DNA from 2 places in the Streptosporangium sp. OZ121 genome. Region 2 is predicted to be linked to the other one. Evidence: riboswitches for the same ligand, from Rfam matches in the RefSeq annotation. Region 2 holds a riboswitch; the other holds the start of a gene.
The links. A riboswitch is a leader RNA that binds a small molecule or an ion and turns the genes downstream of it on or off. The one in region 2 is predicted to bind cobalamin.
Positions count from the first base shown of each region.

Region 1: linked by a shared signal. The riboswitch ahead of ACTOQ1_RS41145 (hypothetical protein) and the one ahead of ACTOQ1_RS00355 (ribonucleoside-diphosphate reductase subunit alpha) in region 2 are both predicted to bind cobalamin.

Region 1 is NZ_JBPXMC010000048.1:9,946-17,025, reverse strand. It holds gene ACTOQ1_RS41170 (replication initiator) at 1-61, shown strand, start outside; gene ACTOQ1_RS41165 (helix-turn-helix domain-containing protein) at 71-1,216, opposite strand; gene ACTOQ1_RS41160 (hypothetical protein) at 1,358-1,780, shown strand; gene ACTOQ1_RS41155 (hypothetical protein) at 1,783-1,992, shown strand; gene ACTOQ1_RS41150 (hypothetical protein) at 2,883-3,458, shown strand; gene ACTOQ1_RS41145 (hypothetical protein) at 3,949-4,299, opposite strand; cobalamin riboswitch at 4,410-4,622, opposite strand; gene cutA (divalent-cation tolerance protein CutA) at 4,932-5,249, shown strand; gene ACTOQ1_RS41135 (hypothetical protein) at 5,188-6,357, opposite strand; gene ACTOQ1_RS41130 (hypothetical protein) at 6,723-7,080, shown strand, end outside.
Region 2 is NZ_JBPXMC010000001.1:83,203-90,282, forward strand. It holds gene ACTOQ1_RS00355 (ribonucleoside-diphosphate reductase subunit alpha) at 1-1,279, opposite strand, end outside; cobalamin riboswitch at 1,396-1,596, opposite strand; gene ACTOQ1_RS00360 (tripartite tricarboxylate transporter substrate-binding protein) at 1,601-2,620, opposite strand; gene glmS (glutamine--fructose-6-phosphate transaminase (isomerizing)) at 2,876-4,696, opposite strand; gene ACTOQ1_RS00370 (hypothetical protein) at 4,740-5,015, opposite strand; gene ACTOQ1_RS00375 (N-acetylmuramoyl-L-alanine amidase) at 5,169-7,080, shown strand, end outside.

The DNA of each region.
Region 1 (7,080 bases), on a different contig from region 2:
GCTGGCCCGGCAACGCATCGTCACTGCCCGCAGGATCGCCAAAGAACGGGCGGCACCATGAGGCCCGTTGTCACGCGGCGGGCGGTGGCGCTTCAGGGGAAATCATGGATTGCAGGTGTTCGCGCGCCTGTCGTATCTCCGGGGTCGCGTTCCATTTGAGGGACGCTCGGAGTATTTCATGAACCCGTTTGTTGACTCGCGCCGAAGCGACGAACGGGAGCGCTCGCGCCAGTTCGTTCATCCGATCAGCCGCGAAAGACGGATCAGAAGCCCTGAGTGCCGTTTGTATCTGCCGTCCCAGATATTGCGCCCGGAAAAGCGGCGACCATTGCCCGATCGTGCTGGCCGCTTCATTCAGCAGTGTTCCGGCTTCCCCGTACTCGCGAAGGTGGCTCAGTCCTATGCCGACGTCACCCGCCAAGGCGGCCTCTCCGAAGGGAGAAAGCCCTCCGACATTGAGCGCACGATCAAGCGCGTCCCGGGATGCTGCTTTCTGCTCCGGTATGAGCGCCAGGGAACGCCCAAGCCTCATGCTCAAAGATGCCTGCTGGCTGCTGGTGATGTCCGGGACCTGTAGCCCTCGCTGAGCGTAGGTGACCCCTCGGGCATGATCACCTCGGTAGAGACTGACCCGGCTCAGGCTGTCGTACGCGCGGGCCTGGCTCTTGAAGTCCTGGGCTCGAAGCGCGAGGTCTAGCGCGATGCCGCCGGTCCGGTCAGCCTGGGCAAGCTTCCCCGCGTCGTACAGAACGAGGGTGACCTGATACATAAGCTCGGAAACCGCTTTTTGCAGAGGCCGCTCGCTGACGTCTTTCAATATCCGATCGATGTGCTGCATGTGGCTTGACGCACGCGACATGAGCGGAATTCCACCAAGCTCATACCGACTGCGAGCAAGTGACGTGGCCAACGTATTCACATAATTGGCGTCTTGGTAGGGGTTCGCGCCAGTAGAGGGAACAAAGATAACGGATGCGGCTGCTGCCAGAAATTCCCTACGTTCCACGGACTCCTCCACTTTGGGCGATATGCGTATTTCCCAGCCTACGCGCGCCAGTAGGTTGATGGCCTTGGCCATGCCGGTGTCCTTCTGGCCTCGGGATACCTCGGAGACCCATGCCTGGGAAACACCTAGCTCACGGGCGAGATCGGTCTGGGTCCACCCTTGCTGCTCCATGATCGCTTTAAGGGCCTCTGGGAAAGTTCGCACATCCACCGAACGAGCGTATCGCTGTGAGCGATCTTTCCCCTAGCACTCCTATCGCTGTAAGCGATGCCCTTGCTGGTGCTCTCAGAAACGGGTCGGAACCATGAGGGCCCCAAAGAGCGCGCACCTGTGAGAGGAAAGGCGGGTGTTATGAGAGTGACGCAAAGCGAAACAGAGGGGCAGAGCGAAAACCAGCGTGGCGACGAGTGCGGCGAGGTGATCACCGACGCTACAGCGGAAAGCCAGGACAGGGCTCTGGCCGTCGTGCAACGACTTCTCACCGAACATGGCATTCGTGCCCACCGCCACAACACGATCAGCCTCGGGCTCTACGGCAACCATGTAGACCTTCCCACCTGGCCGAACCGACCTGACTCCCGGACATGGATGAAACGGCACCCGCCCGAACTCGCGGTGATCGGCCCCCAAGGCTGGCGCGATATCACGGTGACCGTAGGACCGCGCTCGGGCTGCTACCTGGTGTCCATCCGCAACGGTCCCGACCTTCAGGCTGTCGGGCAGGAACAGCCGGAAAAGGTGGTCGACCTGATCCTGGCCGCTCGGGGGACGTGAGCGTGTACGGCTGGGTCATCCTGGGCGATGCGGCTACGAAGCGCGTCAACGGCCAAGAGGTCATCATCACTGCCGGTAGGTCGGGCAACCTCGGGGCGGCCATCAGGGCTTGGGAGGACAACGAACGTCACCGGATGGCGCACGAACTGGGAAACCTAGGCCGTCTGGTCAACGACGCGTTGGACCGGCTACGACAGGCCAGGGATACCTGAAGGAGGCGGCCGGAGTAGGTCACTCTCACTGTTGGTAGCCATGTCATCCGGTGGCAACCCGACCCGAAGCACAGGGCCGCCAGGCCCGAGCATCGGAAGCGGGGCGGCAGAGATGTTACTCCCACATTCGGGCGTTCCTGATGAACACGAGCGGAGCGGCCGGCGCAATCCGAAGGACCCCGGAGGGGCCGCGTAGCGGTTGGGCCGGTGGTCGGAGCGGGCGGCAGTGCGTCCACGGTCGGCGCGGCGTTCGGTACGGCGGGCGGGCTGGTGCGGCGGGCGGCGGGGTCCGGCCGTCCGCGCCGGGCGGGCGCGGGACGGGACCGGCCTCCAGGCCGCATGCCCGGTCCCGATGTCCGGGCGGCGCGGGCGGGCGTGCCGCGCCGGACTGCGGCGAGGAGCGCTGACGCCCTAATGATGCAGGTGAACCTGCGGCCTCCTCATCAGCCTCATAGCAGCACGACCGTCCGCTTTTCAGGCGGAGCAATCACCTAGCTCGGATGATAAACGCCGTGGTCACGTGCATATACGTGGCGGCACGGATGTGTTGACCTGTGAGGACGTTGCTGTCAGCACTGCTGTCACCTCATCCGTGGTTACTTGGCGCCGAAACCTAACGGAGGAGGGCTTCGGCGTCGATCGCCTTAGCCACGAATGACCGGAACCAAAGTAGGCGGTCGTCATGGCCTAGAAAGACCAGTTCAGCATGAACCGTTGCAGATCCTGTAACGCCGAGCACCATCCACAACGATCACACACTAGAGCAATGTTGACTTTTCGCTGACGTTGGGTGCCCATTGGAGCCCATGACAACGAGGAGCTGCCTGCCAGATGGCGCTCGCACGTATGGCGACTCACCCCGCCTAGGTTGAATCCGTGAGGTATCGAAAATGAATGACTTTACCTTCTTTCTGCTCGGCGCCCTTGTGTCGATACCAATATCCATACTTTCTCCTTTTATCACAGTCAAGATTCAGCGGTGGCGCGCAAGGCGCAGCTCCATCCAGTCGAACATCAGGCGCGGGATTCTTGAGAAGGACCTCAAGGAAGCGGAGGAGTACAAAAAAGACCCACTCAAATTCATCGCCTTTATCGGCTATCGCATCTTAGTATTAAATGCGATATGGCTACTTATCGGCATTCCTGGCTTTATATTATCCTTTATTATTAACGCCATGCTAGGCATTAATACGATAACGACCATTGGCCTAATAACCGACCCATGGGTAAATGCACTAAACCTGCTTGATGCTGTTATGTATATACCACTAGCAACCCTCCTATTTCGATACAGCTACCAAACGGTTCGCGTTGCTCGACGCGTAATGGATATTGAAAAGTTCAGGACTCAGATAAATGCCGAAGTTGCCACCCTCAAAAGCGCATACCCTGATGTAACGTTGGAAGCATCACAGGTGTCGGCTTCGGAGACCCCGCCAACAGAGCCTCAAAAACCAGCCTCCTGAGATCTTTCTATCTGCCTCCTTCATATAAAAGCAGAAAGTTTAGGACCAGAGATCAAATCTGGAGCTCCCCATTGGAATAACAACCTTTCCCCTAGCTCTTTGGTTTGCAGGGTTCGTCGCGCTCACCCCAGAGCTGAGTCCCCGCTAGAGGCATGTACTGATAAAAAGCGTAAACCATGGTGGATCCCGGATAGCCGCCCGTCTAGAATAATTATCTGGTCAGGCTTAGTGCAGGTAAAAGCCTGCGTGAGATCAACCTAAAAGCCGCAGCTCGCACAGAGAGGACTGCGTAGGTGCGGCGGCGTTTACGCCGACGCCTTGACCAAGTAATGAAAATCCTCGCGGGTCGACCCGCTAACGCGATCTCGATCATGTAGCTCAAGGACCTATCTGGCCCGTTGCCCAGACGTTCTGGCAGCTCAGAGCATCGATCGCTCAATGAGCCGCTACGCCGACCGCTCCCCCGCAAATAGTTGCCTTTGCGGTTGAACTAGTGGTAGTTGGTGTCGAACCACTTGGTCATCTCCAGCGGCGCCACCCCCTCGGCACCCCGGGCCATCGCGAAGTACGGATCCGCGACCCCGGAGAACCGCTCGGGCACCGCGCCCACCAGCGCGATCGCGTCCAGCACGTGGTCATACAGGGAGAAGGTGTTGGACGGCACCGCATCCAGCCCCGCCCCCGACAGCTCCCGCCACACCCGCTCGCGCAACCCGGCGGCCGTCTCCTGCAACCCGGCGGCATCTGTGCGCCCGGCCCAGTAATCCTCCGTCGCCCGCTTCAACTCGCGACGGCCCCCGATACGGGGGTAACCCAAAACGGTCGTGGTGACCTGACTCATGGCGTCCTTCCCTCGGCTCATGCCATGCCGACCCACGGCCACGCGCAGGACCCATCCGGGAAAGACGCATCCCAGGCCCTCCCACGAGGCCACGGATCACCGCACACCGGACGGCGCACGGGCGACTGGCAGGTCTTCGGACTCGCGGGCACCACACACAATTCCTACTGACCGTCGCTTCCCAGACGCACAAGCGTCCAGTGCCGATGACGGCGTTCGTTCCCACTCACCGCTGCGGGGCAGTCCCGGAATCACACCGGGTTCCCTCTTACGACTCCCGACACCAACACGACACCGGAAGAACCAACCGCACCACGAGCATAACCCGCCCCTGTCTCCAGACCGAGCCGGCCAGCGGCAGGCCAGCAGTAGAGGTAGCCTTCTGGGTCTGCCCGATCCTGCCGAAGACCGGCATCACCCCGTCTGAGAGGTGCTATCCGGAAGCGGCCACCGGCACGGCGAACCCTTCTGGGCTCAACTGACTTCGGCAACGCATCGCCACTGCCCGCGAGATCACCAAAGAACAAACTCATCCTGAAATGGGGTGACTTCATGGGGATGTGTTTCAGTCGTCCTGAAGCCCCCTTCACTCTTCTGTACCGGATCTGGGGAAGTGATCTAGGCTTGGCCGCATGACTGACTACCTTCAGGTTTCGACCACAGTGGACAGCCGTGATGCGGCGATGAATCTCCTCAGATCTGCCGTCCGCGCGAAATTGGCGGCATCGGGCCAAGTCTTCGGGCCTGCGCAATCTGTTTTCTGGCATGAGGGAAAAATGGGAGAAGGGGAAGAGTGGCAGATCTTCCTGAGGACGACTGCGGAGCGCTACCCGGACTTGGAGGCGCATTTGCTATCCGAGCACCCGTGGAACAACCCTGAAGTGACCTTCACATCGATTGACGGTGGGTCGGCTCCGTACTTGGAATGGCTGAGCAAGACGACGGCGTAGCCATGCGGTCGAAAAGTTCGGCGACGGATGGCAGCGATCTGTGATCCTCAAGTCGCTCAAGAACGGCACTGACGCGCTGGCGTGGACGAATTGACGCGACATCCATGGAGAGGCTCAGCGACTGACTCAGGGCGGCGGATGCGCGTTCGATCTCCCCGGCGTCTAGATACGCTTCCGAAAGCCAAGTCGTATAGAGAGACTTGTCTCGGGCGCGGGTGTCCTCGTACTTCGAGAGGGCATCCTCAAGAACGGCAATAGCCTTAACGGGCTGATTCAGCGCGACCCAGCACCGTCCCGTCATGATCTGAAGTTCGAGCCGGTCAACCCAGAGTGCCCAATCTGGATTCGGCTCACCACTGCTCTCTTCAAGGGCCCTACCGGCCTCTTCAAGGGCTCTTTCGACCTCAACCTGGTATCTCTGCCCTTCAGACGCGTAAGCCCATGCCGCCCGCTCCAGCAGGAGTGCCCTGACCGCAGGGGGAGTCCCTCGCTCCGCTACCCGGCACGAAGCATCCGCTTCCTGAATCCCCGGAGAGCCGTAGCTCACTTTCTGATAGGCCAGGAACGCCAGCGAGTTGGCAAGAAGGGCGGTGTCCCCGGCATCAGTGGCGGCCGACAGGCTTTTCTTGAAAAGCTGCCTCGCTTTCTTGGCCCATCCCGCGTCGAAGGCAGCCCATCCCGCCTGTTGTGCTTGCTCGCTGACCACGCTTAGAAGCGCTCTTCCCGTCTTCTGTGTATAACTGGCCTCGTTGACGAGTGTGCTCGTTCTCTCAAGCTCGGCAGCATAGAGAGGATAGGTTTCGGCGCCACCTAGATAGTCGTCGATTCGACGTAGCCGCGCAATGCGCTTGCGAAGCGAAACGACAAGCTCATCATTGACGCGTCGCCCCTGAGGAAGACTCTCAAACGGTACGGGAATAGCGGCAATGCTTACAGTCGCCACGGACGCACCGAGAAATTCTCTGCGTAGCACATCATCCTCCGACTCGGTGCGTGACGTGCTTTCCACGCTGAACAGTTCATTCTCGTCCAGGTCGAAAGCTCGGCAGTAAAGCAGCCGGTATGGATCCCTCGGCTTATGCCTACCCGCTTCCCAGTCTTTGATCATGCGGGTGACGGAATCCCGTCCCGGCATACGGCTACGCGTGCGTTCGTCGGCCAGATCGGTCAACGCTCGGGCCATTTCCCGCTGAGTCCACAGCCGGTTACGCCGTTCGGCGCGTAGCCGTCGCGCCCAAGCTGGAACGTCGCGCATCGCGTTACCTCTGGAGATAGGGGTCTGCGTCTCTCCCTCAGTCTCCCCTATTCCCCTTCCGCTGAGCCTCTTACTCCTCTTCTCTCCCCTGGTCTCCCCTGTCCCGCCCTATCTCCGCGTGCTGGTGGGGCGCTGTCATGGGAGGACCGTGAAAAAGCGGAACCCGCAGGCGCGGTCACGCCGTACGGGTTCCTTGATCGCACAGAGAGGTGCGACCCATGGACAACTGTAGAGCCGTCCCGCCTGTCGTTGACGAGGCGACGGTGGAGAGCCACGACAGGGCTCTGGCCGTCGTGCAACGACTTCTCATCGAGCGGGGAATCCGTGCTCACCGTCATCACACGATCAGCCTGGGGCTGTTCGCCAACAGCGCGGTGGCCTGGCCCGACCAGCCTCCGCTCCGATCGTGGATGGAGCGACACCCGCCGGAGCTGACCGTGAAAGGTCCGCAGGGTTGGTGCGAAGCCACGGTGACCATGGGTCCGCGCTCGGGCTGCTACCTGGTGTCCATCCGCAACGGTGCCGACCTTCAGACAGTCAGGCAGGAACATCCGGAAAAGGTGGTCGACCTGATCC
Region 2 (7,080 bases):
CCCAGTCGACGGCCTCCCCGGCGTCCGCCGACAGGTGGGCGGCGAGGTTGATCGAGCCGAGGTTGCAGACGGCGGTCTCCGCGTCGCCGGTGACCTCGAGGATCTCGGTGCAGAGGTTCGACAGGTGGATGACGTTCTGGGGCCTGGCCGTCTGGTTGGAGGTCCGGTTGGCCGCGTCCTTGAAGGTCATCCAGCCGTTGCCGGTCTGGGCGAGCGTGCGCATCATCCGCCCGTACAGGGTGCGGGCGGGGATCTGCCGGGTGAAGCGGCCCTCGGCCTCGGCGGCCCGGTAGGCGTCGTCGAACGCGGCGCCGTACAGGTCGGTGAGGTGCGGGACCTCCTTGGGGTCGAACAGCGACCAGACGCCGTCGGCCTCGACCCGGCGCATGAACTCGTCGGGGATCCAGTTGGCCAGGTTCAGGTTGTGCGTGCGGCGGGCCTCCTCGCCGGTGTTGTCGCGCAGTTCCAGGAACTCCTCGACGTCGGCGTGCCAGGGCTCCAGGTAGACGCAGGCCGCGCCCTTGCGCCGTCCGCCCTGGTTGACCGCGGCCACGCTGGAGTCGAGCGTGCGCAGCCAGGGCACGATGCCGTTGGAGTGGCCGTTGGTGCCGCGGATCAGCGAGCCCCGCGAGCGGACCCTGGTCCAGGCGATCCCGATGCCCCCCGCGTACTTCGACAGCCGCGCGACCTGCCCGTAGCGCTCGTAGATGGACTCCAGCTCGTCGCGGGGCGAGTCGAGCAGGAAGCACGAGGAGAGCTGGGGCCTGCGGGAGCCGGAGTTGAACAGCGTGGGCGAGCTGGGCAGGTAGGACAGGGTGGCCATGAGCGCGTACAGCTCGGCGGCCTCCTCGACGGTCTCGGACAGGCCGCAGGCCACCCGGAGGAAGAAGTGCTGCGGGCGCTCCAGGACCTTGCGGGTCCTCGGGTGGCGCAGCAGGTAGCGGTCGTAGACGGTGCGCAGCCCGAAGTACTCGAACCTGGCGTCGGCCTCCGGATCGGCCAGCGCGTCCAGGACCCCGGCGTGGGCGGCCACGAACTCCGCGAGCCCGTCCTGGATCAACCCCGCCTCGTGGGTCGCGGCGATGGACTCGGAGAAGTCGCGGACGCCGTGCTCGGCGGCCTCGTCGGCGATCAGCTCGGCCAGCATCGCGGCGGCGACCCTGGAGTTCTCGGGGTCGGTGATCACCCGGGCGGCCGCCTCGTCGATGGCCAGCCTGCGGTCGTCCGCCGCGGTCCCCGCCGTGGTCCCCGCCGCGGTCTCCGCCAATGCCTGTGTCACGTAGTGCCCCTCGCTCGATCGGACTTCCCCGTACGGCTCCGCCGGATGGGCACGCGTCCGCGAGCGATCCCGGGCACGCCGGATCGCCTCGTTCCGCGGGCCCTCCCACGAGGCCCTGGACATTCACGTCACCGGCAGGTCTTCGGACTCACGGGCGCATCGCACACACCTACCGGCCGTCGCTTCCCAGGCATGGCTCACCCAGTGCTCGATAACGGCTTTCGTTCCCGTTCACCGCTGCGGGGCAGTCCCGGAATCTCACCGGGTTCCCTCTTGCCTCGCCCCTCGCGGGGCGAACCAGCAACGAGCAGGATCCTACATCTAGGGGCGTCGGACGCAACTACCCCAACAGGTTGTGTCGGAGGACTTCAGCAGTCCGAGCTCGTGGAGCACGCCGCGAGTACGGCCCGTCTCGGTGGAGAGCCACTGGCGGAACTCGTCACCGCTGAGGTAGACCCGGCTCCAGCCGTGGGACGCGCACAGGGCACGCCAGCGCGGCGCGGCGTCGATCCTGTCACACAAGGCGATCGCGGCGTCCCGGTCCCCCTCGCTCATGCCCTTGGGGCCCAGCAGGCCGCACCAGTCGCTGTACTCCAGGCGGACGTCGACCTCCATGAGCGTCGGCGCGTCGATCCCGTCGATCCGGCCGCCGGAGGAGACCACCAGGGGCCGCAGGCGGCCCGCGGCGATCTCGGGCCGCAGGGCGCGCGCCGATCCCAGCAGGGCCGCCACCCGGCCGACGTGGAGCGCCTCGGCGGCGTCCTCGGGGGCGAGGTATCCGGCGTACTCCAGCAGCCGGGTGTCCACCCCCAGACACTTGCCGATCATGCCGTAGAGCACGTGGTCGGAGCCGCCCTCCGACCGGCCGCCGACCGTCAGCCCCGCCGGATCGTGCCGCAGCCGCGCGACGAAGTCCTCGAAGGTGCGCAGGCGGGAGCCGGAGGAGACCACCAGGACCGCCCAGTCGCCGACCAGGCGGGCGATGGGGGTGGCGGCGTTCACCACGGCCGTGGTGTTGGCGATCTCCGCGGCGGCCACCATCGGCATCGCGGTGACGAGCAGCCTGCCCTCGCGCGCGAAGGGTCCGCGGAAGGCGCCGAACGCGTCGCGCGGGGCGGAGCCCAGTGCCCCCGCCCGCTCGACGGCCATGGCGGTGCGCGCCAGTCCCGACTGGACCAGGACGGTCGCCAGCCTGCCCGCGATCCTGTCCCAGCCGTGGCCGTCGGCGGTCGGCTCGAGAAGGAACAGGCGCTTCACCTCCGGATCGGCGCCGCCGTCCACGCCGCACCCCGCGGCGACCACGGCCCCCGCCGCCAGTGCGAAAAACCCCCTACGGCGCATAAGCGCCCCTTCCCCCAAGAACCCCCTATACCATAGGTTACTTTCCACTCACTTTCTGTGATGAAGTGGGGTATGCCGGAACTTCCGGTGATCCACCTTCGGGCACGGATCACCGGAAAAGACACCATAAATCCGGATATCGGAGACGACCGTCTCGCGGGGGTTCGGCAAAGCGCGTCCCCGTCCCCGGCAGGCCGGGGACGGGGACGCGAAGGCAGAGGGCCAGAGAGAGCGGGGACCGAAGGGGCCGGGGTCTCACTCCACCGTGACGCTCTTGGCCAGGTTCCTGGGCTTGTCGACGTCCCTGCCCAGCGCCACGGCGGCGTGGTAGGCGAAGAGCTGGAGCGGGATCGACAGCAGGATCGGGTCCAGCTCGGTCTCGTTCTTGGGCACCACGACGCAGTCGTCGGCCAGCTTGGGGTCGGCCGTGCGGTGGCCCACCATGAGCACCCGGCCGCCCCGGGCGCGGATCTCGCCCAGCGTGGTGAGGTTCTTGTCCAGCAGCTCGTCGTCGGGGACGATCGCCACCGTCGGCATGTCCGGGCCGATCAGCGCCAGCGGCCCGTGCTTGAGCTCGCTCGCCGGGTACGCCTCGGCGTGCACGTACGAGATCTCCTTGAGCTTCTGCGCGCCCTCGCGGGCCACCGGGTAACCCCTGACCCGGCCCACGAACATCATGCTCGGCGACTCGGCGTACTTGCCCGCCAGCTCCTTGATCTGCGGCTCCAGCGCCAGGATCTCCTTGATCTGGTCCGGCAGCCTCCGCAGGCCGTCGCAGACCCTGCGGCCGTCGGCGGGAGACAGGTCACGCACCCGGCCCAGGTGCAGCGCGAGCAGCGCGAAGGCCACGGCGGTCGAGGTGAACGCCTTGGTGCTCGCCACCGAGACCTCCGGACCCGCGTGCAGGTAGACGCCGCCGTCGCACTCGCGGGCGATCGCGCTGCCCACGGTGTTGACGATGCCGAGCACCCTGCCGCCCTTGCGCTTGAGCTCCTGCACGGCGGCGAGGGTGTCGTAGGTCTCCCCCGACTGGCTGATCGCCACGTAGAGGGTGTCGGCCTCCACCACCGGGCTGCGGTAGCGGAACTCGCTGGCCGGCTCCGCGTCGGCCGGGATGCGCGCCAGCTCCTCGATGAGCTGCGCGCCGATCTGGCCCGAGTAGTACGCGGACCCGCAGCCGATGATCTTCACCCGGCGGAACGAGCGGGTCTCCCGCGCGTCCATGTTGAGACCGCCCAGGTGGGCGATGTGGAAGCGGTCGTCCAGCCGCCCGCGCAGCGTCCTGGCCACCGTGTCGGGCTGCTCGGAGATCTCCTTGAGCAGGTAGTGCTCGTAGCCGCCGGTGTCGTAGTGCCCGGCCTCCCAGTCGACGGTCAGCGTCTCCTTGGCCGTCTCCCGCGCGTCACTGGCGAAGGTGTTGAACCCGTCGGCCCTCAGCACGGCGATCTCGCCGTCCTCCAGGTGCACCACCTGGCGGGTGTAGCGGACCAGCGCGGCGACGTCGGACGCGGCGAACATCTCCTTCTCCCCGATGCCCAGCACGATGGGGCTGCCGTTGCGCGCCACGACCACCTCGCCGGGACGCTCGGAGTCGATCACCGCGATCCCGTACGTGCCGACGACCCGCTTGAGCGCGGTCCGCACGGCCTCCTCCAGCGAGTCGGCCTCCTTGACCGTGCGGGCGATCAGGTGCGACAGCACCTCGGTGTCGGTCTCCGACAGGAAGATCGCCCCGTCGGCCTCCAGCTTGGCGCGCAGCTCGTCGGCGTTCTCGATGATGCCGTTGTGCACGACGCCGATGCGCTCGTCGGTGGACAGGTGCGGGTGGGCGTTGACGTCGCTGGGCGCGCCGTGGGTGGCCCAGCGGGTGTGGCCGATGCCCAGGCCGCCCTTGAACCGCGCGGGCACGACCGCGGCCAGGTCGGCCACCCGGCCCTTGACCTTGCGCATCTTGAGGCCCTTGTTGGATATCACCACCCCGGCCGAGTCGTAGCCCCGGTACTCAAGACGCTGCAGGCCCTCCAGCAGGATGGGTGCCGCGTCCTTGGGCCCTACGTAGGCCACGATTCCGCACATGTATCCGCTCCTTGTCCATGAACGATCGGGGTGCCGCCGTCCGCTACCCGTAGACGATGCGGCGAAGCTGTCGCAGGGAGAGTTCGGGTGCCGCGACACGGCGTACCGCCAGCTCGGCGGCGACCTTGGGGAAGATCTTGTCGTTGACCAGCCCCCTGGCCCTGAGCTCCGCGTGGCGCCGCCGGACGAACTCGTCGACGGGCTCGGAGAAGTAGGCCAGCACGTCCGCGACGACCCGCGCCGCCTCGCCCGGACCGAGCGCGCTCGTCCGGGTCAGGTGGGTGATCAGATCCTCGTGCGGATTCCGTGCCGTGGACACAGAGCAGGACCATACGCATCCGGGAGAGAACACACCAAGTTTCCTGCCCGATTTCGGGCAGAGAATCTCTTCAGCATCTCAACCCCGCCGCAATGCGCGACAGTCGGTAATCTCTGATAACTCTAGGTAGTTACCAGAGGGGGAGGAACCGCTATGCGCCGCCTGCCGGGGACCACCGTCGTCGCCGCTCTCACCGTCCTGGCCTCGGTCGCCCTGGCCTCGGTCGTCCCGGCGGAGGCGGCACGCCCCGGCAACCGGCCCACCCGGCTCCAGACCCACCCGGCCCCCGCCGGGACCACGACACCGCCCGCCACGGCGACGGGAGCGGTGGCACGGTCCGGTAGGCAGGCCGCCTTCGCCGAGGCGGCACGTAGATACGGGGTGCCGGAGAGCGTGCTGCTCGCGGTCTCCTACCTGGAGTCCCGCTGGGAGGGCCACGACGGGCTGCCCAGCGTCTCCGCCGGGTACGGCCCGATGCACCTGATCGACGGCCGGGCCGAACCCGGGCACCCCCACGGCGCCGGGGAGGACCCGCGCGGCGACGAGACCCGGCCGCGCGTGATCGCCCTTCCCCCCATGGCGGCGGACCCGCCGGAGGACACCCTGCGGCGGGCCTCGGAGCTGACCGGCCTGTCCCCCGACCGGCTGCGCGAGGACGCCTCCGCCAACATCATGGGCGGTGCCGCGCTGCTCGCCGACTACCGGCGCCGCACCGGCGGCGAGGGCTCCGGCGACGATCCGGCGAGCTGGTACGACGCCGTGGCCCGCTATCCCGGCGCCCCGCAGAGGGGCGCGGCGGCCGAGGAGGCGGCGCCGTCCTTCGCCGACGAGGTCTACGCGACGATCCGGGCCGGTGCCGCGCGAGTGACCGGCGACGGCGAGCGGGTGACCCTCCCCGCCACGCCGGGCCTGTCCGCACCCCCCGCACCCCCCGCCCCCGCTGCGCGGCGCCGCGCCCCCGCGCCCACCCCGGCACCCGCCACCGTGCGCGCCGTACGCGCCACGAGGCCCGCCGCGAAACCCGCCACCAAGCCCACCGCGGTGCCCGCGGTGCCCGCCACAGTGCCCGCCGCAGTGCCCGCCGCAGGGTCCGCCCCCACCCCCACCCCGGCCCCCACCCCCACCCCGGCGCCCACCCCCACTCCCGCCACGAAGATCGCCATGATGCTCGCCCAGCGGCCCGCCCCCGCTCCCGTGCCGGGACCCGACTGCCCGAAGAGCGTCTCCTGCGAGTGGCTCCCGGCCGCCTACAAGCGGCTCCCCGGCGGCGGGTACGGCAACCACGACCGCTCCGCCGGCCCCCGGAGGATCGACTACATCGTGATCCACGACGGGGAGACGAGCTACGACGCGATGACCCGCCTGGTCAAGAATCCCGCCTACCTGAGCTGGCACTTCACCATCCGCTCCGCCGACGGCCACATCGCCCAGCACCTGCGGGCCAGGGACATCGGCTGGCACGCGGGAAACTGGTACGTCAACTCCCGCTCCATCGGCCTGGAGCACGAGGGCTACCTGGCCAGGGGCGGCGCCTGGTTCACCGAGGCGATGTACCGGGCGTCGGCCAGGCTGGTCCGCCACCTCGCCGCCAAGTACGACGTCCCCCTCGACCGGGCGCACATCCTGGGGCACGACAACGTGCCGGGCACCACCCCGGAGACCGTGGGCGGCATGCACGACGACCCCGGCCCCTACTGGGACTGGGCCCACTACTTCGAGCTGCTCGGCAGGCCGCTGCGCGCCTCGGGCGGCGACGACGCGCGCTCGGTGCTGATCAGGCCCGACTACGACACCAACAGCCCGGGATTCACCGGCTGTGCCGGGGGGTGCCGCGGCCTGGGCGCCGCCTCGGTCTGGCTGCGCACGCGCCCCTCCGCCACCGCGCCACTGGTCAGGGACATCGGCAAGCACCCCACCGGCGGCTCCACGTACAGCGTCTACGACCACGCCGCCCGCGCCTCCACCGGCCAGCGGTACGCGCTCGCCGAGCGCAGGGGCGACTGGACCGCGATCTGGTACCTCGGCCAGAAGGCCTGGTTCCACGATCCGGCCGGAGCTCCCACCT